One region of the Staphylococcus sp. SUC_1.2 genome, then DNA from elsewhere that is predicted to be linked to it. Evidence: riboswitches for the same ligand, from Rfam matches in the RefSeq annotation. Region 1 holds a riboswitch; each other region holds the start of a gene.
The links. A riboswitch is a leader RNA that binds a small molecule or an ion and turns the genes downstream of it on or off. The one in region 1 is predicted to bind FMN.
Positions count from the first base shown of each region.

Region 2: it holds a riboswitch for FMN, as region 1 does, so the genes downstream of both, ribD (bifunctional diaminohydroxyphosphoribosylaminopyrimidine deaminase/5-amino-6-(5-phosphoribosylamino)uracil reductase RibD) here and NR218_RS00045 (ECF transporter S component) in region 1, are expected to answer to the same signal.
Region 3: it holds a riboswitch for FMN, as region 1 does, so the genes downstream of both, NR218_RS07620 (ECF transporter S component) here and NR218_RS00045 (ECF transporter S component) in region 1, are expected to answer to the same signal.

Region 1 is NZ_JANJPM010000001.1:6,611-14,432, forward strand. It holds gene NR218_RS00030 (RecQ family ATP-dependent DNA helicase) at 1-780, opposite strand, end outside; gene NR218_RS00035 (helix-turn-helix domain-containing protein) at 761-1,726, opposite strand; gene NR218_RS00040 (ferredoxin) at 1,823-2,071, shown strand; gene NR218_RS00045 (ECF transporter S component) at 2,155-2,700, opposite strand; FMN riboswitch at 2,765-2,892, opposite strand; gene NR218_RS00050 (ATP-binding protein) at 3,138-4,904, opposite strand; gene NR218_RS00055 (response regulator) at 4,888-5,613, opposite strand; gene NR218_RS00060 (pseudouridine synthase) at 5,821-6,558, opposite strand; gene scpB (SMC-Scp complex subunit ScpB) at 6,560-7,093, opposite strand; gene NR218_RS00070 (segregation and condensation protein A) at 7,086-7,817, opposite strand.
Region 2 is NZ_JANJPM010000023.1:10,323-18,144, forward strand. It holds gene NR218_RS08730 (alpha/beta fold hydrolase) at 1-361, opposite strand, end outside; gene NR218_RS08735 (proline dehydrogenase family protein) at 570-1,571, shown strand; gene ribE (6,7-dimethyl-8-ribityllumazine synthase) at 1,623-2,081, opposite strand; gene NR218_RS08745 (bifunctional 3,4-dihydroxy-2-butanone-4-phosphate synthase/GTP cyclohydrolase II) at 2,094-3,278, opposite strand; gene ribE (riboflavin synthase) at 3,290-3,922, opposite strand; gene ribD (bifunctional diaminohydroxyphosphoribosylaminopyrimidine deaminase/5-amino-6-(5-phosphoribosylamino)uracil reductase RibD) at 3,929-4,972, opposite strand; FMN riboswitch at 5,094-5,229, opposite strand; gene NR218_RS08760 (FAD/NAD(P)-binding protein) at 5,380-6,867, opposite strand; gene NR218_RS08765 (N-acetylglucosaminidase) at 7,163-7,822, opposite strand, start outside.
Region 3 is NZ_JANJPM010000018.1:41,978-49,799, reverse strand. It holds gene NR218_RS07635 (RecQ family ATP-dependent DNA helicase) at 1-955, opposite strand, end outside; gene NR218_RS07630 (helix-turn-helix domain-containing protein) at 948-1,901, opposite strand; gene NR218_RS07625 (ferredoxin) at 2,011-2,259, shown strand; gene NR218_RS07620 (ECF transporter S component) at 2,331-2,873, opposite strand; FMN riboswitch at 2,938-3,064, opposite strand; gene NR218_RS07615 (ATP-binding protein) at 3,213-4,970, opposite strand; gene NR218_RS07610 (response regulator) at 4,951-5,676, opposite strand; gene NR218_RS07605 (pseudouridine synthase) at 5,828-6,565, opposite strand; gene scpB (SMC-Scp complex subunit ScpB) at 6,562-7,101, opposite strand; gene NR218_RS07595 (segregation and condensation protein A) at 7,094-7,822, opposite strand, start outside.

The DNA of each region.
Region 1 (7,822 bases):
ATAAGTTAAATCCCCATGATAAATACCAGTTAAATATCCATGTTGATAAATGAGTTTTGCGAGTTGTAAGCATATTTTCTTAGATGATACATAAATAATTGTGGGACCTGAAGATTCAATAAATTTCAATAACCATTCTATTTTTTCGTCGTCATCCTTGAAATTAAAATGTGATAACGAAATATTTTTACGATTCATAGTAGTTTGTATAGTGTTTAATTTAACTTTTAAAATATGTTCTAAATCACTTGTTAAATGTGGCGGTGCAGTAGCAGTTAATGCTAAAATAGTCGCTAATTTAAAATGATGAGTGATTTGACCGATAAGTGCGTAATGCGGTCTGAAATCATATCCCCATTCTGATAAGCAATGCGCTTCATCTAATACTACTAAACCAAATGGGATGTTTTTAATTAAATTGAAATGATGAGATTGAAGAATAAATTCAGGACTTAGAAATATAAAACGACTTTGATTTAATAAATTGATATTTTCCTTCTTTTCTTGTTCATCCATACCTGAATGAATACATACAACCTTTCGTTCACCTTGAGATTTAAGTTGTATCACTTGATCGTCCATTAAAGAAATTAGCGGTGAAATAATAAGAGTAGGTTTTTGTTGCATATAAGTTGGAAATTGGTAACACAGACTTTTCCCACTACCTGTTGGCAAAACACCAAGTGTATGATTGCCTTGTAACACACTTTCTATAACTTCTTTCTGACCTGGGTGAAAACTTTCATGTCCAAACCATTGTTTAAGATTGTTCTCTAACATTGATTTCACCTCTTTCTATCCCAACAATCATGAGTTTAATTTCAAAGTATGATAAATGGTCAAACTCTTGTTTATATATTTTTAATCTTTCTCCTTTATGCTCTGTATAGTATTGAGTAAATTGAAAAACATCTTTTTTCTCTACGTAATTTTCGTAATTTTTCTCATAGCCTTTAATAAATAATTCTAAAATATGATCTTCTATTGTATTGAGTTTAACATTCTGTGCAATTGCAATTTCATTTAAACTCAAACCTTGATGAAGATATTGTTGAGTAATAGATGTTTTATTTAATAATGATGAAAGAATAATACATTCAGACAATATAGGATAACGTTGTTTATTTTCAATTTCACTTCCTAAGGTGACTAAATTATTCAATTCTAATGTATATAATTTTGAAATAGAAATATTCTCAATCAAACTTACCTGTTGTCTTGTATACATAGGCTCATCATAACCATGCAAATAATAATGAAGGTAGCACTTATTATTATTATTTAAACTGATTGCTTGAAATAAATCAGTCACTTCATTTTCAAAATCTTTTATTAAATCATTTTTAATAATAGTTCCATAAATCTTTTTAACTTTATTTTGAATAATAACTTGTTGGTTCATTGGTACGAATTTAAGTTGATGATGGAGATATTGAGATATCGTCTGAATTAATAATTGAATACATTTAAAAGTATTATTAAGACTGTCATAAGTGAACCGAGGATGCACCTTGATATTTAATTCTTTTATATCATTTTTATTCAAAAGTCGTTCAAATGTCTGATATTTTAATTTAGGTAAACTATGATATAATGATAAAAGTTGTTGAGAGCTCGCATCAAAAAACGTTTGATGTGACTTTTTTCCACTTAAAATATTATATATACTTTTATTAGTTTTATAATTGAATGAGTGATGTTTAACATAACTAATCATTTCTTGCATGAGTGAACTCCTCTTTTATAGAACTTTTATATCTAGAATATAATAAAATTATTTATTATGACTAGTGTAGCATTTTTATCAAAGGAGGCGAATAAAATGGCAAAGTACACAATCGTTGATATGGATACATGTATTGCTTGTGGTGCTTGTGGCGCTGCTGCACCAGATATTTACGATTATGATGACGAAGGTATTGCTTTCGTAATCCTTGACGATAATCAAGGTACTGCAGAAGTACCAGAAGAATTATATGAAGATATGGAAGATGCTCTTGAAGGCTGTCCAACTGATTCAATTAAAATTGAAGAAGAGCCTTTTGATGGAGATGCCTTAAAATTTGAATAAATCTGTAAATAAAATTGTATTACCATAATTATAATATAAAACCTCCAATGATTCCTACTTAGAAGTCATCGGAGGTTTTAATTTTATTTCAATACTTTTTTTAAACGGCGATATAGCAAGATAAAAATGATCGATATGACACATCCTTTAATAATATTAAAAGGAATAATACCAGATAAAATGATTACTTTTAAATTAGTAAACACATCACCAAGATTAAATATCATACCATATAAAGGTAGTAAGACAAAATAATTTAAAATACTTAAAACGATAGTCATTGCAATAGTACCGGCAACTAATCCTATAATTAGTGAACGACGAGATGAATATTGTTTACGATGACTAACAAAATAAGCTGTTAGTAAAAAACTAGCTCCAGCTAAAAAATTTGCCACAGGCCCAACAGGATCGCCAATATTAAATAAGAAATTTAATATATTTTTAATTAATGCTACAAGAAGACCAGATAAAGGACCAAAAATAAAAGTAGCTAATAAAGTCGGTACATCACTAAAATCTAATGTTAAGTATGGAGGCAAAAATGGTAACGGAAATTTCAAAAATGTTAATATGAATGCAATTGCACTCAACATACTTATGGTAATTAAACGTTTATTTTGTTGCATATTCAGTTTTCTCCTTCCATTCATCTTACTAAGAATTGGAGGATACGTTTACACAACAAAAAACCTCCACCTTCTCCCATCCAGACTATACTGTCGGCTTCAGATTTACACTGAATCAGCCACTTTTATTGAAGCGGGTCGCAGGCTCAAATTACTGCCGGTTGGGAATTACACCCTACCCCGAAGATGAATTATTGAATTTATCATTTAAAATTTATATTACACGAATAAATCTTTCATTGCAATGTGTCTGTTTATTTATAAAAATGAGAGATATGTTTCATCAGTTTCATCGACTGATTTTAAATTAATATGACATGAAATATTATATTTAAAAAACTATAGATATAAAAATGCTCTTCAAAGTTTTATCTTTAACTTTGAAGAACATAATCTCAAAAAATTTGGATATTTAATCCTATTTTGTTGAAAGTTAATTATTTAGAATCTATAGAAGGTTTAGGTAATTTAATAATAAAGGTTGTGCCTTTATTCACTGTACTTTCTACAGAAATAATTCCGCCATGCTCTTGAATAATCATCTTACTAATAAATAATCCTAAACCAGTTCCTTGTTTACCCCTAGTTCTAGAAGCTTCTACTTTATAAAAACGATCAAATACATGATCAAGATGTTCAAGAGCAATACCGCTACCTGTGTCGTTTATATTTAAAATTTGATACTGACTATCTTTATTAGCAGTAATCGTAATTGAATCTCCAGGGTGTGTATAGCGTGTTGCATTATCAATTAAGTTTGTGAGTACTTGATCAATTCGATCAGCATCGTAATTCCATAAATCATCTTCATTAATATTTGGTAACAAGTCTATGTTTAGTTCTAAATCTTGTGCTTGTTGACGGTATTTAAGTTGTATTTTGCGTAATAATGGCATTATGGGCTGTATTTCTTTATTAATGGTTAATCCTTCCGCATCCATTCTTGCAACATTTAAAAGCTCGTTGACAAGGCGATTAAGTCGTTTTGTTTCATCTAATACAATTGATAGTGATTCTTTGATTTCGTTAGGTTCTGTTACAATGCCATCAACTATCGATTCAGTATAACCTTGTAATAACGAAATCGGTGTACGGAGTTCATGGGATACGTTTGCGATAAAATCTTTTTTCATTTGATCAAGATTATGTTCATTTGTCATATCTCTTATGATGATTACAATTCCACTACGACCATCTTGTTGAATACGATCAATATAACTCATTATAAATACATAATACTTAGAGTTTATTGCATATTCATTAAACTCTGTGCCTTTTGAATGAAAAGTGGCATTAATTTGATTTTTAATTTCTGAATAAATAGATTCATCAATTGTCGGTAGTATTTGGTCTGCCATTTTGTTAGATAAAATAATTTCACTTTTATCATTTAAACCCACTACACCTTCAATCATAGAATTAAATAAACGATCACGAATATTTTTTTGAGTAGATAAAGCTTCAATGTGTTCTTGAATTTTATGACTCATATTATTAAAAGTATAAGAAAGTTCACCAATTTCATCTTTTGTATTTACTGTTGTTTTTTGAGAGTAATCTCCATTTGATACATTGATTGCCTGTGTACTTAATTTTCTAAGTGGTTTAGTGATACGATTAGATAAAAAGAACGCAAAAATCGTTGAAACAATAAAAAATACAATAGCAGTAATTAAAATAATAATGGTAATTGCATTATTAGTATCTTCAATTGTTTTTAAATCTTGATATATAAATACGCCACTAAACTTAGCATGTTTACGATCTTGAGATTGCATCGGGTATCCTAAAAGAATATAAGAATGAGAGGCCCCTTTTTCACTTATTGTGACATTTTGTGTGGCAGATTTCCCTGTATTAAATACTTTATTAAAGTTGTCGTTGTTTTGAATTTCTTTTAACATTCTTTTTTTAATCAGATTATAAGATTTTTCTGCTGACATATTTTTATTAGACATAATAATAACGCCACCTGTACCATCAATTAATGCCTGACTATGTTGTATGGCAAGTGACTTGTTATCAGCTTTTTCAACAAGATGACTAATCCTTGAAGCATCTTCTCTTATAGCATTTTCTGTTTGTTGGGTGTAATAATATTGAATAAATGTAATTAATGCTGCACTTAATAAAATTAAAACTGTCGTTACTATAAATATTATAGTTAACCACAGTTTTATAACAACACTATTTAGACGATTCATCATTTGTATTGACCTCAAATTTGTAACCGACACCCCAAACGGTTTGAATCATATGTGCTGCTTCTTCAGAAACTCGATTTAATTTTTCTCTTAATCGTTTAACATGTGTGTCTACAGTTCTTAAATCACCATAAAATTCATAATGCCAAACTTCTTTTAATAGTTGTTCACGATCAAATACTTTATTAGGTGTTTTTGCTAAGTATATTAATAACTCATATTCTTTTGGAGTTAAATTCACTTGTTGTTGATCCGCTAATACACGATGCGCATCATTATCGATAATAAGATGATTAAACTCAATGACATCTCTTGCATGTGGTTCGCTTTGTTCTGGTTTAGATGTTTGAGTTCTACGTAGTAATGCTTTCACTCTTAATACGACTTCTCGGGGAGAGAAAGGCTTCACTATATAATCATCTGCACCTGATTCGAACCCTTCCACACGATTAGTTTCTTCGCCCTTAGCTGTAAGCATAATAATAGGCGTATCTTTATGCTCACGTAATTTTGACGACATTTCAATACCATCCATTTCAGGCAACATTAAATCTAAAAGAATGCACGCATAGTCATTTTCCATAGCAAGTTCATATGCTTCTTTACCATCACTTGCTTCATGGATAGTAAACGATTCTCTTTCTAAGTAAAGTTTTAATAATCTTCTGATTCTATCTTCATCGTCTACAATTAATATTTCATTCGTCATTACAATATACCTCCTACACATGCGCTATACCGTTTTAATTATAGCATATTCACTATATTAAAGCTTTCTATTCAATTGACTTTGTGAAAAAAATATCAAAATATCTTTTTTAATGTAGAACCTATGATTTATTATTACAGTGAATAAATAAAAAAAGAATACACATTGTAATTGAGAAAATACTTTGTATTGTTAAGTTATTTCGAATTAATTACCATTTTCAGCCATATGTCTTAATATTTTCACCTCATGAGGTGTTAATACTCTACCTTCACCTGCATTTAATCCTTTTAAATTAAGATTTCCAAATTCGATTCGTATTAATTTATCGACGGTGTGATTAAAATGTTCGAACATACGTCTAACTTGTCTATTTCTACCTTCGCTAATAGTTATTTCAACCAGTGTCGTATTTTTTTCTTTATTTTGATTTTTTATTTTAACTTGAGCAGGTTGTGTAAAACCATCCTCTAATTCAATTCCTTGTTCTAATGCTTTAACTTCTTCTCTCATTAAATACCCTTTTAATTTTGCAACATATTTTTTTTGAATATGATATCTGGGATGAGTCATTAGATTAGTAAATTCACCATCATTTGTAAGTAATAATAACCCTGAAGTATCATAGTCTAATCGTCCAACTGGATAAATTCTTGCTTCTAAATCTTTAAAATAATCTGTTACAACCGTTCTACCTCTATCATCTGAAACACTAGTAATAACTTGCGTTGGTTTATAGAAAAGAATATAAATTTTATCTTCTTGCTCAATTTTAATTCCTTCAACTTCAACAGTGTCTGAAGATTTAACTTTCGTTCCAAGTTCTGTAACTACTTGACCATTTACTTTCACTTTACCTTCAGTGATTAAAGTTTCTGCCTTTCTTCGAGAGGTATATCCACTGTTAGCAATTCGTTTTTGAAGTCTTTCTAAATCTTTATTCATTTTATTTCTCCTTTTGATCTGTAAGTGTACTAAAGAAAGTCTCAATCTCTTCGTTATCTTCTTCAGTAGATGGTAATTCTTCTATTGATTTCATTCCAAAAACATTTAAAAATAAATCAGTAGTCATGAGTAAATGACTCCGCGAATTCTCCATGTCTTTTGCTTCAATAAGTCCTCTAGCAATTAATGTTCTCACTGCACCATCAGAATTGATACCTCTTGTTATTTCGATATCACTTCTAGTTAATGGTTGATTATAAGCAATAATTGATAGTGTCTCCATAGCAGCTTGAGATAATTTCATGTTTGCTTTTTGCTTCACTAGTACTTCGATAAAAGGTGCACACTCTTTTTTGGAGGTTAACATATAAATGGAACCATATCTTTGTATTTCAAGACCTTTTGAATGATACGTCGAAATTAATTGATCAAGTTCATCTAAATCCATTTTTAAAATATCTGCAAGCTGACGTGCTTCCAGTCCTTCATCGCCTACAGTAAATAATAAGGACTCTATAATTCCAAGGTTATCCAATCGCATAGTTCACTCCTCTAATGATATTGATGTCTTCAAAGTTATTTGACTGTTCTATATTAATAAGACCTGCTTTAGCCATTTCTAATATTGCTAAGAAATGTGTAACGACTTTACTCACAGGTTCATTAAAGTTAAATAAACTAAAGAAGTTAAATGCTGTTTGTTTCTCTAAATGTTTAGCAACCACTTCAGTAGCTTGTTGAATTGTAAAAGTATCTTTTGAAATTTCAACTGCTTTTGGTGTATTTAATGCTACTCTATTTTTTACTCTTTGGTATGCAACAATCAGTTGAGTCAAATCAATCGTTTGATTTTTGTCCCAATGCGTTTCTTTTTCCAAGTGAGATAAATCAGCTGGTGATTTAGTATAATATAATTCTCGTTCTTTTTTTAATTCTGTTAATAGTAAAGAATATTCTTTATAATTTTGATATTCGATTAAACGACCTACAAGGTCCTCACGAGGATCTTCTTCTAAGTCATTTTCAGTTTCTTGTTGTGGCAATAATAATCTACTTTTTATCATTAATAATTCTGAAGCCATCACTAAATATTCACTTGCAATATTAATTTCAACTTCTTTCATTGCATGAACATATTGCATATATTGTTCAGTTAAAGCTTTCATTGGTATATCATAAATATCTATTTCATATTTATGAATTAAATGAAGAAGTAAATCTAATGGGCCATTAAAAGCATCTAATTTAACTTCGTACATAAATT
Region 2 (7,822 bases), on a different contig from region 1:
TCTTAAATTCAAGCATTGGAGAGAGTAGTAATATGCCCTCAATAGGTAGTTCAGTCTTTTCAAGTAAATTGAGAATAATTAAACCACCTAATCCAACACCCATAACAAATGTTGGTAATTTATATTCGTTTGCAATTTTTATCCATTCAACTAACTGTTCATGGTAAATTTCAAAACGTTGTAGTTGACCTCTGTTAGCTCGTGAAGTTTGACCTTGTCCAGGTAAATCACCCATAATTACGTGATAACCATTACGTCTCAACATCGTAATCACATACGCATATCTACCAGTATGTTCTAACATATTATGTACTATGATGATTACGCCTTTAGCGTCATGTTCTGTTTCCCACTTCCACATATTTTTGAATCCTCTCTAATTGAATGTTTATCAAATGTATTATATCAAATTATACCTTTAATTGTTGTTAAACAGTATATAGATTCTCTTAATTTATGACTAATGAATTTAAACGTATTTTACCTCCTAAATGTAAACGCTTTCTTAAACGATGTATTCATGCTAAACTTGTTATAGAGATAGATACGAGTGGGATGGAGGAATAGATATGTCTTTATTCAGAGATTTTTTCATAACATTATCAAATATTACATATTTAAATGAAATGGCTAAAAAAATCGGACCTACCATGGGGGCTAATAGAGTTGTTGCGGGTAATACTATAGAACAACTCATTGATACGATTGAACGTTTAAACGCTAAACATATTGATGTTACTGTAGATAATCTTGGAGAATTTGTTAATACTAAAGCAGCAGCGACTCAAGCTAAAAATGAAATTCTTGAGATAATGGAAGCTATTAATAAATATCAAGTGAGTGCACATATGTCGGTGAAAGTGAGTTCATTAGGCGGTGAATTTGATACTGAGTTAGCCTATCAAAATTTAAGAGACATTTTATTAAAGGCTAATACCTATGATAATATGCATATTAATATTGATATGGAAAAATATAACAGCTTATCACAAACATTACAGATTTTAGACAGGTTAAAAGGAGAATTTAGAAATGTCGGTACAGTTATTCAAGGATACCTTTATGATGCAGAGAAATTAATTGATAAGTACCCAGAATTACGATTAAGACTGGTCAAAGGCGCTTATAAAGAAAAGGATACGATTGCTTATCAAAGTAAAAAAGATATAGATAAAAATTATATAAATATTATTGAAAAACGTTTACTTAATGCCAAAAACTTTACGTCAATTGCAACACATGATGATAAAATCATTAACCATGTTAAACAATTTGTCAAAGATCATCATATTGAAAAAAGCACTTTTGAATTTCAAATGTTGTATGGTTTTCGTAATGAATTAGCAGAAGAGATTGCTAGACAAGGATATCACTTTACCGTTTATGTTCCATATGGCAATGACTGGTTTGCTTATTTCATGCGTCGCCTGGCTGAGAGACCTCAAAATCTTTCCCTTGCCTATCAAGAATTTATTTCAACAGAAGCACTAAAAAAAATTGGCTTAGTTAGTGGACTAGCTTTAGGAACACTTACATTAGTATCTAGTATTGTGAAATTACTAAAACGTTGAAATACAGAGCGTCTCGATAATCCTTAAAATTATCGAGACGCTCTACATTAATTAAAACTGTTTAAGTAAGTTTGCCATTTCAATTGCACTTACTGCCGCTTCTGCACCTTTATTACCTGCTTTCGTACCCGCTCTTTCAACTGCTTGTTCAATACTTTCAGTTGTTAAAACACCGAAAATAACTGGTGTATTCGTAACATCATTTGCTTTTGATACGCCTTTAGCAACTTCATTACAAACATAGTCATAATGAGATGTTGCACCTCTAATGACACAACCTAAAGTAATCACTGCATCATAATCATTTTTTTGCGCTAATTTTTTAGCAACAAGTGGAATTTCAAATGCACCTGGTACATACGCAACATCAATGTTATCTTCATCTACACCATGTCTTACTAATGTATCTTTCGCTCCATCTAATAAACGATTGGTAATAAAATCATTAAATCTACTCACTACTATTGCAACTTTTAAATTTGTACCGACTAATTTACCTTCAAAATTCATTCTAAATTCCTCCTAAATAAGATGTCCCATTTTCAATTTTTTTGTTTCCATATAATGATGATTATGTTCCGTTTCTGGCACAATAATTTCTGTACGATCTGCAACTTTTATACCATAATCTTCCAAGCCTTCAAATTTCTTAGGATTATTACTTAATAAATTAACTTGTTGAACATTAAAATATTTAAGAATTTGAGCAGCTATATGATAATCTCTTAAGTCTTCATCAAAACCTAATGCTAAGTTTGCAGTAACCGTATCATGTCCTTGCTCAATTAATTCATAAGCTTTTAGTTTATTCATTAAACCAATGCCTCTACCCTCTTGTGGTAAATAAATAATTAATCCACCATGATCATTTATATATTTCATTGATGCTTCTAATTGAGCGCCACAATCACATCGTTGACTGTGGAAAATATCACCTGTTAAACAAGCAGAATGTAGTCTTACATTTTCAGTTGTACGTGGTTCTCCTTTGCCAAGTACAACAATATCTTCATGTGTATATTGAGATTGAAAACCATACATTTTAAAATCACCAATATCCGTTGGCATTTTTACAGTTGCTTTAAGTTCAATACCTTCGCTTTCTTGTTTGCGACGATAATTAATTAAACTTTCAATTGTAATCATTTTTAATTGATGACGCTCTTTAAATTGTTGTAATTCATTACCTTTTGCCATCGTACCATCGTCATTCATTATCTCACATATAACTCCAGCAGGTGCAGCACCAGTTAATTTAGCTAAATCTACAGCAGCCTCCGTATGTCCTGGTCTAACTAATACACCTTTTTCTTTAGACACTAAAGGAAATAAATGTCCTGGTTTATGGAAACTTTCTGGTTTAGAATCAGGATTAATTAACGCTTTCGCTGTTGCTGTACGATCAAATGCACTAATTCCTGTAGTAGTAGAGATATGATCGATACTTACAGTGAAATTTGTACCGTATTCATCTGTATTACCATCAACCATAGTTTTAAGATTTAGACGTTCAGCAATCTGTGAACTTATAGGAGCACAAATTAATCCACGCGCTTCTTTGGCCATATAATTAATGGTATCATCTTTCATCCATTGAGTGACTGCAATTAAGTCACCTTCATTTTCACGATCTTCATCATCTACTACAATAATACTATCGCCATTTCTTAATGCTTCTAACGCTTCTTCAATGCTATCGAATTTCATTTAAGCCCCTCCTAAAAACCATATGCTTTTAATTTATCAACTGATAAATCAGATTTATTTTTACCAACTATACTTTCAACATATTTAAATAATACATCTGTTTCAAGATGAACTTCATCGCCCATTTTTTTATTAGAAAGAATCGTTGAACGTCTTGTTTCAGGAATAAGATGGATATCAAAACTATGTTGATGCAAGTCAAAAATTGTTAAACTTACGCCATCAACAGTAATAGAACCTTGCTTAACCATTTGGTTGATGACCGAGTCCGATGCCTTAATAGATACAATGCGTGAATTAGGCGTTTCTCTGATATTTATAATTGTTCCTTTTGCATCTACATGACCTAATACAAAATGTCCTCCGAAACGTCCACTACCTGACATTGCACGTTCAAGATTGACTTCATCATTTTCTTTAATATTAGCTAAATAGGTTTTATTTTCAGTACCTTTAATCACTTGGACAGAAAATTGATTTTGTTTAAAATCAATGACTGTTAAACACGCACCATTTACGCTTATAGAATCACCAATATGCATATCTTCTATAATTTTTTGACATGAAATATCTAATGTCCTTACGGATTGTTGAGTGCGAATACGCTTTACAGTACCTATTTCTTCAACGATACCTGTAAACATTTATCTTCACTTCTTTCGCAATGTCATTTTAATATTTTGTTGAATAGACTCGGTAGAAATCACTTCAAATTGTGCCGCATTAGCTAAATCAATGACATTATCAGTTTGATAAAATTGATTTTTTCCAATACCGCCTATTATTTTCGGGGCATAATAAATAATAAGATGGTCTAAATAATTAGATTGGAGAAATTCTGAAGTTATATGAGGTCCAGCTTCTACTAATAATCTGCCAACACCTCTTTGATATATATCAGTTAAAATAGATTTTAAATTACATGTTTCTAAATATATTATTTTTATATGATGACTTGGACTTTTTAGTTCATGATTTTCAGTATAAATCCAAATTTCACTTAATTGATCGTGAAATATCTGTTTTGAATAATCAATTTGACCTCGCTTAGATAGTATGATTCTTATTGGATGTTTACCATCTTGAATACGTGTTGTATATTGTGGATTATCCGCTTCAAGCGTTCCATTACCAGTTAATACTGCATCATGAGTATGTCTTAAACGATATACATCTTGTTTTACAGCTTTATTCGTAATCCACTGACTTTGTCCACTATCAGTCGCTTGTTTACCATCTAACGAAGTCGAGACTTTTACTGTAATTTCAGGGATTTTATGTTGTTTTGCTTTGAAGAAATCTTCATACAAAGCAAAAGCTTCTTCTGAATATTGATATTCAACTTCAATACCTGCCTTTTCAAGAATGATATCTCCCTCAGAAGATAACGTCGTATCTTTTACAGCATAAATCACTTTACTAAGCCCATGTTCAATAATTTTATTCACACAAGGTGGTGTTGACCCATAATGTGTACAGGGTTCAAGAGAAATATAAATGGTGCCGCCTTTTGCTTTATCTTGTGCCATATCTAAAGCCTGAACTTCCGCATGTTTCTCTCCTTGCTTTAAATGTGCACCTAATCCCACAATACGCCCATCCTTCACAACAACTGAGCCAACAGGAGGATTAACTCCAGTTTGTCCCTTCACCATTTGTGCTAATTGAATTGCATATTTCATAAATTCACTCAATTTATCACCTCTAAAAAAACCCCATACCTGTTTCACAGGCATAGGGCATGTATATACTTAAATAAGCGTACTACAATTTTTATATTGTGCATGCTTATACATCATTCAGTAATGATGTGATTGATTCTTTCTCCCATCCAGACTTTTACTGTCGGCTCTAGAGTCTCACTAGATCAGCCACTTAATAAATTAAGATTAAGTGGGTCGCAGGCTTAATTACTGCCGGTTGGGAATTACACCCTGCCCCGAAAGAATACGTATGAAATTGTGATTAAATTTGAGTCATCGTAGTTTAGTACTACATATATCATCTTACATTTATTTTTGGAAAATTACAAATAAAGAATTTCAATTTGATTTTTAAATTTAACTCTTAAAGAGATATTTATTCATTATTGTGTAAAGCATTATACTGTATGATCAAATTCTTTTCGAATTTCATATAAATAATCCACTGCACTTACCGCTTGATTAACAATCATTTTTACTCCATTCCGCAATTTATTTACTCCATTAGTGATTTGTCCAATAGCAATCATATTATTTAAAGTACCATATCTTGGACTAATCACCTGATTTGTTTCTGGGATAATTTGTATTCCACCCATAGGATGGGCTTGAACAATTTGTCGATTTTGAAGATTTAAGATAAATTGATCATCTTCATCTAAATCTTTTAAATGTGTTTTAGAACCTGTTGCATTAATAATAATATGATGTGGATACCATTGTTCATCATTTTTAAATTTTAAATTAAATAATCCATTTTTATGTACCACATTTTCTAAATCCTTTCTAATCACTAATGAACCATCTTTTATTAATTGCTTGATGAGTTTTGCAGTTCTTGGAGGCATAGGGTTTGAGTTAAGTTGAATAATTTTAGTGAAACGTTTATCGAATTCAATTTGATCTTGACGACTAAAACTATTCCAAATCCAATTTAAATTTTCTTTGACATTCTCTATTAATGTTTGGAATATACCTATCTCATCTGGATGTTCTAAATCATAATTTAAATCTTTAATCGTATCTCCTGTTCGGCGGTGAACCAATTTCTGTAAATCAATACCATTTAAATCACACTCTTCTTTAAATAAATCGAATGCTTTCTCTAATGGCACATTTCCAAAGTACTTATTTTTAATATCATTAAATTTAGATTTTGTTAAACATTGAAACTCAATTTTTTTCATGTTTCCTCTTACGCTAGGCAATTGAGCAGAACGACTCGTCATTGTGATAGGTAGTTTAGGATGATGAAACGCTACATAACGCACTACATCTAAACTAGCTAATCCTGTTCCAATAATAGCAATATCATCAGATTCTTGTACATCATCTAAAGTATTATATGTAGGGTAAGGAGTTTGAATATAACCTTTTATACCTTTTAAATAATAAGGATCGTGATATGATAAAGTACCTATAGTTAAAAATATGTAATCATATACTTGACAATGCTTCATATCTTTAGACGTACAGACATAATATTTCAATGTGGTTTCATCTATATTTGAATTAATGAAGACTTCTTGTACTGGTTGTTTAATGACTGTAAGGTTATCATATAATGTCTCATAATTTGATAAGTATGATTTCATATAATGGCCAAAAACAAATCTTGGTAAATACTTTGGATTTTTAAACGTAAAATCAGATTGTGTTTGATACCATTTCCAAAACTCTTCATCATCATCTAAATTTAAACTCATCTTTTTAGTGGGTAAGTTAATTAATAATTGACTACTATCATTTTGAAAAGGAACACCCTGTCCCATATTAAATTCATTATCGTAGACATCGACTTTTAATTGCTTAAAGTCTTTATGTTTAACGAGTTGTCTAAGTACACTTACACCTGCTGTACCCATGCCTATAATTGCTACTCGCATATTTAACATCATCCTTTTATATATTTGTATTATGTTGAATATTATCATATTATACCAATACGATTCTCGACTTCAAAATGTTTCACTATTAACACGATGATCCATTTCAAAACATAAATAATCATGTGTAACTATGTTAAAATTTAGATATTGAGGTGACTAAACAATGAAATTTTTATTAAAAACATTAATTGTTTTTATCATTGGATTTACTTGGGCTTCAAGAAAAAACAAAGCTGAATAAATAAAAAAACCAACATCATCTAATTAAAGATAATGTTGGTTTTTATTTTGATTATTGATGTTTTTGATCATCTTTATAAACATATAGCTTGAAGTATTTACCTTCTGTTTTCATTTCTTTATAGAAATCAGCAATAATTTCCGCATTACTTTCAGCCCATTTAATATCAGTCGCATATTGATGTTCACCAGGATTCATAGGATTCCATCTCATGCTATATAATGTATTTTGATCATCGTGAGATAGGAAGTGTTTATGAATAAAGTCTGCGCCACCTTTAATTGCTTTCTCTGGTGTATCCCAACCATGTTTTTTCGCATATTCAGCACCTGTTTTGATTGGATCTTCATCTAAAGCTCCAACGCCATAAAAATTATAATATTTTTTACCATCAATATTTACACCATTCGCAAGTTCACTTTTTACTGAACCTGTTTCTAATAATGCATGAGAAATTAAATAGACTTCATTAACATGTTTTTCTTTTGCAGCATTTACAAAAGCATCAGTATGTTTCAATAATGTAGGTCGATCGAACAACATACGTTTGATACGATTTTTATCAATACCTTGATATTTAGATAAATCTAAAAATTGATATTTTTGTTTATCATCATCGATAAATTTACTACTATCCATTGCACCTTTAATTTCACTTGCTGATGCATCTCTCCATGCATTATTGTTTTTATTCGATACTTGTTGACTTGT
Region 3 (7,822 bases), on a different contig from region 1:
TATCTCTCCCGGCTCTACCAATTTCTTGTAAGTAATTTGAAGGACTTGTTGATAAATGAAAATGGATGACTGTTCTAATGTCTTTTTTATTAACGCCCATGCCAAAAGCACTAGTAGCCACGATGACGGGTATAAAGTTCTCCATAAATTGATTTTGTACAGTATGTCGTTCTTGATAAGATAAATCACCATGATAAATACCGGTTAAATAACCATGGTGGTATATCATATTGGCTAATTCTAAACAGACCTTTTTAGATGAAACATAAATAATAGTTGGCCCAGATTGATCTAAAAAGTTTAACAGCCACTTAATTTTCTCAGCATCATTTTCAAAATTGAGATGAGAAAAAGATATATTCTCTCTATTCATTGAAGTCTTAATTACATTTAATTTCCTAGATAAGATAAGATTTAAGTCATTTTCTAAATGAGGTGGTGCTGTAGCTGTTAAAGCCAGTATCGATGCATTTTTATAATGAGATGTTATCTCCCCTATTAATGCATAATGAGGTCGGAAATCATAACCCCATTCAGATAAACAATGCGCCTCATCAAGTACAATTAATCCGAAGTCAATATTCCTAATTAATTTAAAGTTTTGTGTTTGTAAAATAAATTCTGGACTTAAAAAAACAAAGCGACTTTTGTGTAACGAATTTATATTTTGTTGTTTTTCATTTTCATCCATGCCTGAATGAATAGAAGTAACAAATTTCTCACCTTGAGCTTTCAATTGCATCACTTGGTCATCCATAAGAGAAATTAAGGGAGATATTATTAATGTTGGCTTTCCTTTCATATAGGTTGGCATTTGGTAACATAAGCTTTTACCACTCCCCGTAGGAAGAATACCTAGAGTATCTTTCTTATTAACTACACTTTCGATTATTTCTTTTTGACCAGGATTAAATGATGAGAATCCGAACCATTCTTTCAATTTTTCTTCAAGCAATCAATTCACCTCTTTCAATACCGACTATTAACAATTTAATTTGAAAATAAGTTAATCGATCAAATTCTTCTTTATATAATTTTAATCTTTGTCCTCTGTTTTGATCATAAAATGCTATAAATTCACTTGTTTGTGGGCCATTAACAAAGGTTTGGTATTCTGAAAAATATCCTTTTATAAATAATTCAAGAACGTGATCTTCGATTGTGTTAATTTTAACATTTTGGGTCACTGCAACCTCATCCATAGAAAGCCCTTTGAGTAATTGATGATACGTAATTGTCGTTTTATTTAACAAAGTCGGTAATATGATGGTTTGAGTTAATATAGGAAATTGTTTATCATTTTCTAATGCGAACATCATCTGCACTAAATTATTGAGTTCAAGTACAAATAACTTAGTTACAGGTATACCTTCTATTAATGAAACCTGCTGTCGCGTATACATAGGTTCTTCATAACCTTGTAGGTAATAATGGATTAAACAGTTGTTACTACATTTTTCATCAATAAAATGAAAGATTTGCTCGATTTCTTTTTCAAAATCATCAACTAAATTTTGTTCCAGTATTTTTGAATAGATTTGTTTCACTCTACTTTGAACAGTTATTTGTTGTGTAATTGGTATAAAGTTCAAGTGGTTGTTTTTAAAATGGGTTATAGTTTGTATTAGTAATTGAATACAACTAAAAGTTTGAATCATACTATCGTATGTATATCTTGGATGTATTGAAATGTCAGTATTTTGATTATCATAGGTATCTAAAAATCGCTCAAAAGACGGATATTTTAATTTAGGTAAACTATGATATAATGATAAAAGTTGTTGGGAACATGCATCAAAAAATGTTTGATGTGATTTTTTTCCATTCAAAATGTTATAAATACTTTTATTGGTTTTATAATCGAATGAATGATTTGATGCATATGTAATAATTGAATGCATTAATGAATCCTCACTTTATATAACTAATAGAATAGTAAATAAATTAATCGAAGTGTTATTAAACATTTGTTATACTAGTGTAGCATTTTTATCAAAGGAGGCGAAGAATTTGGCAAAGTATACAATCGTTGATATGGATACATGTATTGCTTGTGGAGCATGTGGTGCTGCCGCACCTGACATTTACGATTATGACGACGAAGGTATTGCTTTCGTAATCCTTGATGATAATCAAGGTACTGCAGAAGTACCAGAAGAATTATATGAAGATATGGAAGATGCACTTGAAGGTTGTCCAACTGATTCAATTAAGATTGAAGAAGAACCATTTGATGGTGATGCTCTTAAATTTGAATAGTCACTTATTATGAGTGAATCAATAATGAAACCTCCTAATGTTGAATAATAAGTTCAACATTAGGAGGTTTTTTATGATAATACGCGTTTTAATCTTCTGTATAAAAGCGCAAATATAATTGAAATCACGATACCTTTTATAATATTGAAAGGTATAACACCTGATAAAATGATAATTTTTAGATTATTAAAGACATCACCTAAATTAAAAATCATTCCATATAATGGAAGTAAAACAAAGTAATTCAGTATACTAAGTACGATAGTCATCACTATAGTACCTATTGCTAGCCCCACAACCAATGAACGTGGTGTATCTCCCTGACGCTTAGTTACATAATAAGCGGATAACAAGAAACTAACACCTGCTAAAAAATTGGCAACTGGACCAACCGGATCTCCCATATTGAATAAAAAATTAAGTATATTTTTGATAAGTGCTACTAAAATACCAGCAACGGGACCTAAAAGAAATGTTGCTAATAAAGTTGGAACATCACTAAAGTCTAATGTTAAGTATGGTGGTAAAAAAGGTAGCGGAAATTTAATGAATGTTAAAATAAACGCTATGGCACTTAACATGCTAATAGTGATAAGACGTTTGTTTTGTTGCATATTTAATTTTCTCCTTCCATTCATCTTACATAGAATAGGAGATAATTTTGCACAACAAAAAAACCTCCATCTTCTTCCATCCAGACTATACTGTCGGCTTCAGATTTCCACTGAATCAGCCACTTCAAAGAAGCGGGTCGCAGGCTTAATTTACTGCCGGTTGGGAATTGCACCCTACCCCGAAGATGAATTATATAATTGATTAATTTAATTTTTATATTACCTTATATGAAAGCATTGCGCAATAATGGTGCTTAGACTTATTTAAAAAAGAGCAATACACCATTCTTAAGTTGATGATGTTTGCTCTTAGTTAAAATAAACATATTAATAGGCATATTAATTTTTAGGCTTTGGTAACTTAATTATGAATGTTGTACCTTTGTTTACTTTACTTTCAACTTTAATAGTACCACCATGTTCTTCGATTATCATTTTACAGATAAATAGTCCTAAACCAGTTCCCTGTTTACCTCTAGTTCTTGAAGCCTCTACTTTATAAAATCTGTCGAATACGAGTTCAAGATGCTCTGGAGATATGCCACTACCAGTATCTTTAATGTACAACGTTTGATAGGAATCATCCGTAGTTGTTGTAATTGATATTGAATCACCTGGTTGAGTATAACGTGTGGCATTGTCAATTAAATTTGTTAGAACTTGGTCTATGCGATCGGCATCGTATTCCCACAATTCATCATCGATGTTTGGTTCTAATGACATATTCAATTCTAAATCCTCAGCCTGTTGTCTATATTTCATTTGCATTTTAGATAGTAAAGGTTTAATAGGTTGTTTTTCTTTATTAACAGTTAAACCCTCTGCATCCATGCGAGCCACATTTAATAATTCATTTACTAATCGATTTAAACGTTTCGTTTCATCTAATACAATTGATAAAGAATCTCGAATTTCTTCTGGTTCAGTGACAATACCATCTACAATTGATTCAGTGTAACCTTGTAATAACGAAATAGGTGTACGTAATTCATGTGAAACATTGGCAATGAAATCTTTCTTCATCTGATCTAAATTATGTTCATTAGTCATATCTCTTATAATGACTACAATTCCACTACGGCCATCTTGTTGAATTCTCTCTACATAACTCATGATAATGACGTAATATTTATTGTTAATCTCATATTCTTGGAATTCGGTGTCTTTTGAAACAAATGTAGCTTCAATTTGCTTTTCAATTTCTTTATATACAGTTTTGTCTATTGATTTAATAATATCGTCAGCCATTTTATTTGAAAGAATAACTTCCCTCTTATCATTTAGACCCAATACACCTTCAATCATAGAATTAATCAAACTATCTCTTATATTTTTTTGAGTTGAAAGTGCCTCTATATTCTCTTGTATTTCAGAACTCATATTATTAAACGTATGTGATAATTCGCCTATCTCATCTTTAGTTGAGACACTTGTCTGTTTTGAATAATCACCTTTAGAAATATTAATAGCTTGAGTTCTAAGTTGTCGTAAAGGTTTAGTAATTCTATTTGATAAAAAGAATGCAAATACTGTTGAAACAGCGATAAATATAATGGCGGTGATTAAAATGATAATGGTAATTGCATTATTAGTATCTTCAATAGACTTTAAATCTTGATAAATGAATACTGCACTATATTTTGAATTTGCATTTTCTTGAGCTTTCATAGGATAGCCTAACAAAATATAAGAATGGGAATTACCATTATTACTTATTGTTATATTTTGAGTGGTAGACTTTCCTTGAGAAAAGACGCGTTGGAATTGCGAATTCTTGTGTATCTCTTCAAGCATTTTGTCTTTAGTATTGCTATTTGAACTTTTAATACTTGAAGACTTATTAGCCATTATAATAACGCCACCTGATCCATCTATTAATTGTTGGCTGTGTTCTATGGCTAAAGTTTTATTATCAGCTTGTTCAACTAAGTGGCTGATTCTAGACGCATCTTCTCTTATAGCATTTTCAGTTTGTTGTGTGTAGTAGTATTGTATAAAAGTAATTAATGCCGCACTTAATAAAATTAAAACTGTCGTTACTATAAAAAGTATAGTTAACCACAGTTTTATTACCACACTATTTAGTCGGTTCGTCATTAGACTTTACCTCGAATTTGTAACCAACACCCCAAACAGTTTGAATCATATGTGCAGCATCTTCTGATACACGATTTAGTTTCTCACGCAGGCGTTTAACATGAGTGTCTACTGTTCTTAAATCACCATAAAATTCATAATGCCATACTTCTTTTAAAAGTTGTTCACGATCAAACACTTTATTAGGTGTCTTAGCTAAATAAATAAGTAATTCGTACTCTTTAGGAGTTAAATTAACTTGTTGGTTATCTGCTAATACACGATGCGCATCATTATCAATAATTAAATGATTAAATTCAATAACATCTCTTGCATGAGGTTCACTTTGTTCAGGTTTAGAAGATTGCGTTCTACGTAATAATGCTTTTACTCTTAAAACAACCTCTCTTGGTGAGAATGGTTTGACGATATAATCATCTGCACCAGACTCAAATCCTTCTACCCTATTCGTTTCTTCGCCTTTAGCTGTAAGCATAATAATAGGTGTGTCTTTATGTTCACGTAACTTGGATGCTACTTCAATACCATCCATTTCTGGTAACATCAAGTCTAAAAGTATGCACGCATAGTCATTTTCTATAGCAAGATTATAAGCTTCTTTGCCATTACTTGCTTCATGAATCGTAAACGATTCTCTCTTTAGGTATAGTTTTAATAATCTTCTGATTCTATCCTCATCGTCTACAATTAATATTTCATTTGTCATTTTGTTTATACCTCCTACACATGCTCAATACACTCATTATTATAGCATACAGCATGATTGAAAGCTTTACTTTAAAGTTAACTTTGTGAAAAAAATAGCAAGAGAAATTAATATCATTTAATTTCTCTTGCTATTGTAAAATATACTTCATTTATTTTCCATTTTCTGCCATATGTCTTAGTACTTTAACTTCATGAGGTGTCAGTACTCTGCCCTCACCTGCATTTAATCCTTTAAGGTTCAAGTTGCCGAACTCAATTCTTGTTAATTTATCAACTTGATGTCCAAAATGCTCGAACATACGACGAACTTGTCGATTTCGTCCTTCACTAATAGTGATTTCTACAAGTGTAATATTTTTATCTTTATCTTGCTTTTTTACTTTGACTTGAGCTGGTTGCGTAAAACCATCTTCAAGTTCAATCCCATTTTCTAAAGCTTTAACTTCTTCTCTCATGAGGTAACCTTTTAATTTAGCCACATATTTTTTTTGAATATGATATCTTGGGTGAGTCATTAAGTTTGTAAATTCACCATCATTAGTAAGTAACAATAATCCTGATGTATCATAGTCTAATCTACCAACAGGATAAATTCTTGTCTCTAAATCTTTAAAGTAGTCAGTAACTACAGTTCGTCCTCTATCGTCAGACACACTTGTAATAACTTGAGTTGGTTTATAGAACAAAATATACATTTTGTCTTCTTGTTCAATTTTAATTCCTTCAACCTCAACTGTATCAGAACTTTTTACTTTAGTACCTAATTCAGTAACGGTTTGCCCATTAACTTTAACTTTGCCTTCGGTAATTAAAGTTTCAGCTTTTCTTCGTGATGTGTATCCACTATTAGCAATTCGTTTTTGAAGCCTTTCTAATTCTTTACTCATTTTGTATCTCCTTTTTGATTCACTAAATTACTAAAGAAATCATCCATTTCTTCTTCATCTTCTTCAGTTGTTGGTAAATCCTCAATTTTTTCTATTCCAAATACATTTAAAAACAAATCCGTTGTTTGTAAAGCATGACTACGAGAATTTTCTACATCTTTAGCTTCAATTAATCCACGTGCAATTAATGTTCTAACTGCACCATCAGAATTAATTCCTCTAATTAATTCTATGTCACTACGACTCAATGGCTGATTATATGCAATAATTGATAATGTTTCCATTGCGGCTTGAGATAATTTCATATTAGATTTTTGTTCAATTAATTGTTCAATATAAGGTGAAGCTTCTTTTTTTGAAGTTAAAATATATGTTGAACCAAATTTTTGAATTATTAAACCACTAGAGGTGTATGATGAAATTAATTCAGATAGTTTAGCTTGATTAATCTCGAGAATTTCTAATAACTGTTTTTCGTCAAGCCCTTCATCCCCAGCTGTGTATAGTAATGATTCTATGATTCCGTGTTTATCCAATATTAAAATTCACTCCTCTAATGATACGTATATCATCAAAACTTCTAACCTGTTCAATGTTGATTACTCCTGATTTAGACATTTCCAATATAGCTAAAAAGTGAGTAACCACCTGTTCTATTGGCTCGCTAAAAGTAAATAAACTGAAGAAGTTAAAAGATGTATGATGCCTTAATTGTGTCGTTACCTTTTCAGTAGCTTGTTGAATAGTGAAGCTTTCTTTAATTATTTCAACTGTCTTAGGCTTATTAAGAGCTAATCTGCTTTTAACACGTTGATAAGCAACAATTAAATCCGTTAAATCTAAGGTTTGGCATTCATCCCATGTGACGTTTTTCTCAAGATGGGATAAGTCAGTTGGGTGTTTAGTAAAATAGTGCTCTCGCTCTTCTTTTTTCTCAGTTAACAATTGTGTGTATTCTTTATAATTTTGATATTCAATTAATCGACCTACCAAATCTTCACGTGGATCTTCTTCAAGATTATCGTCTACATCATGTTGAGGGAGTAATAATTTACTTTTTATCATTAATAGCTCTGAAGCCATAACTAAATATTCACTAGCTACATTAATTTCTAGTTGCTTCATAGCGTGGACATATTGCATATATTGTTCTGTTAATGATTTCATTGGTATATCATAAATATCAATTTCATATTTTTGAATTAAGTGGAGTAGCAAATCTAACGGGCCATTAAAGGCATCTAATTTTACTTCATA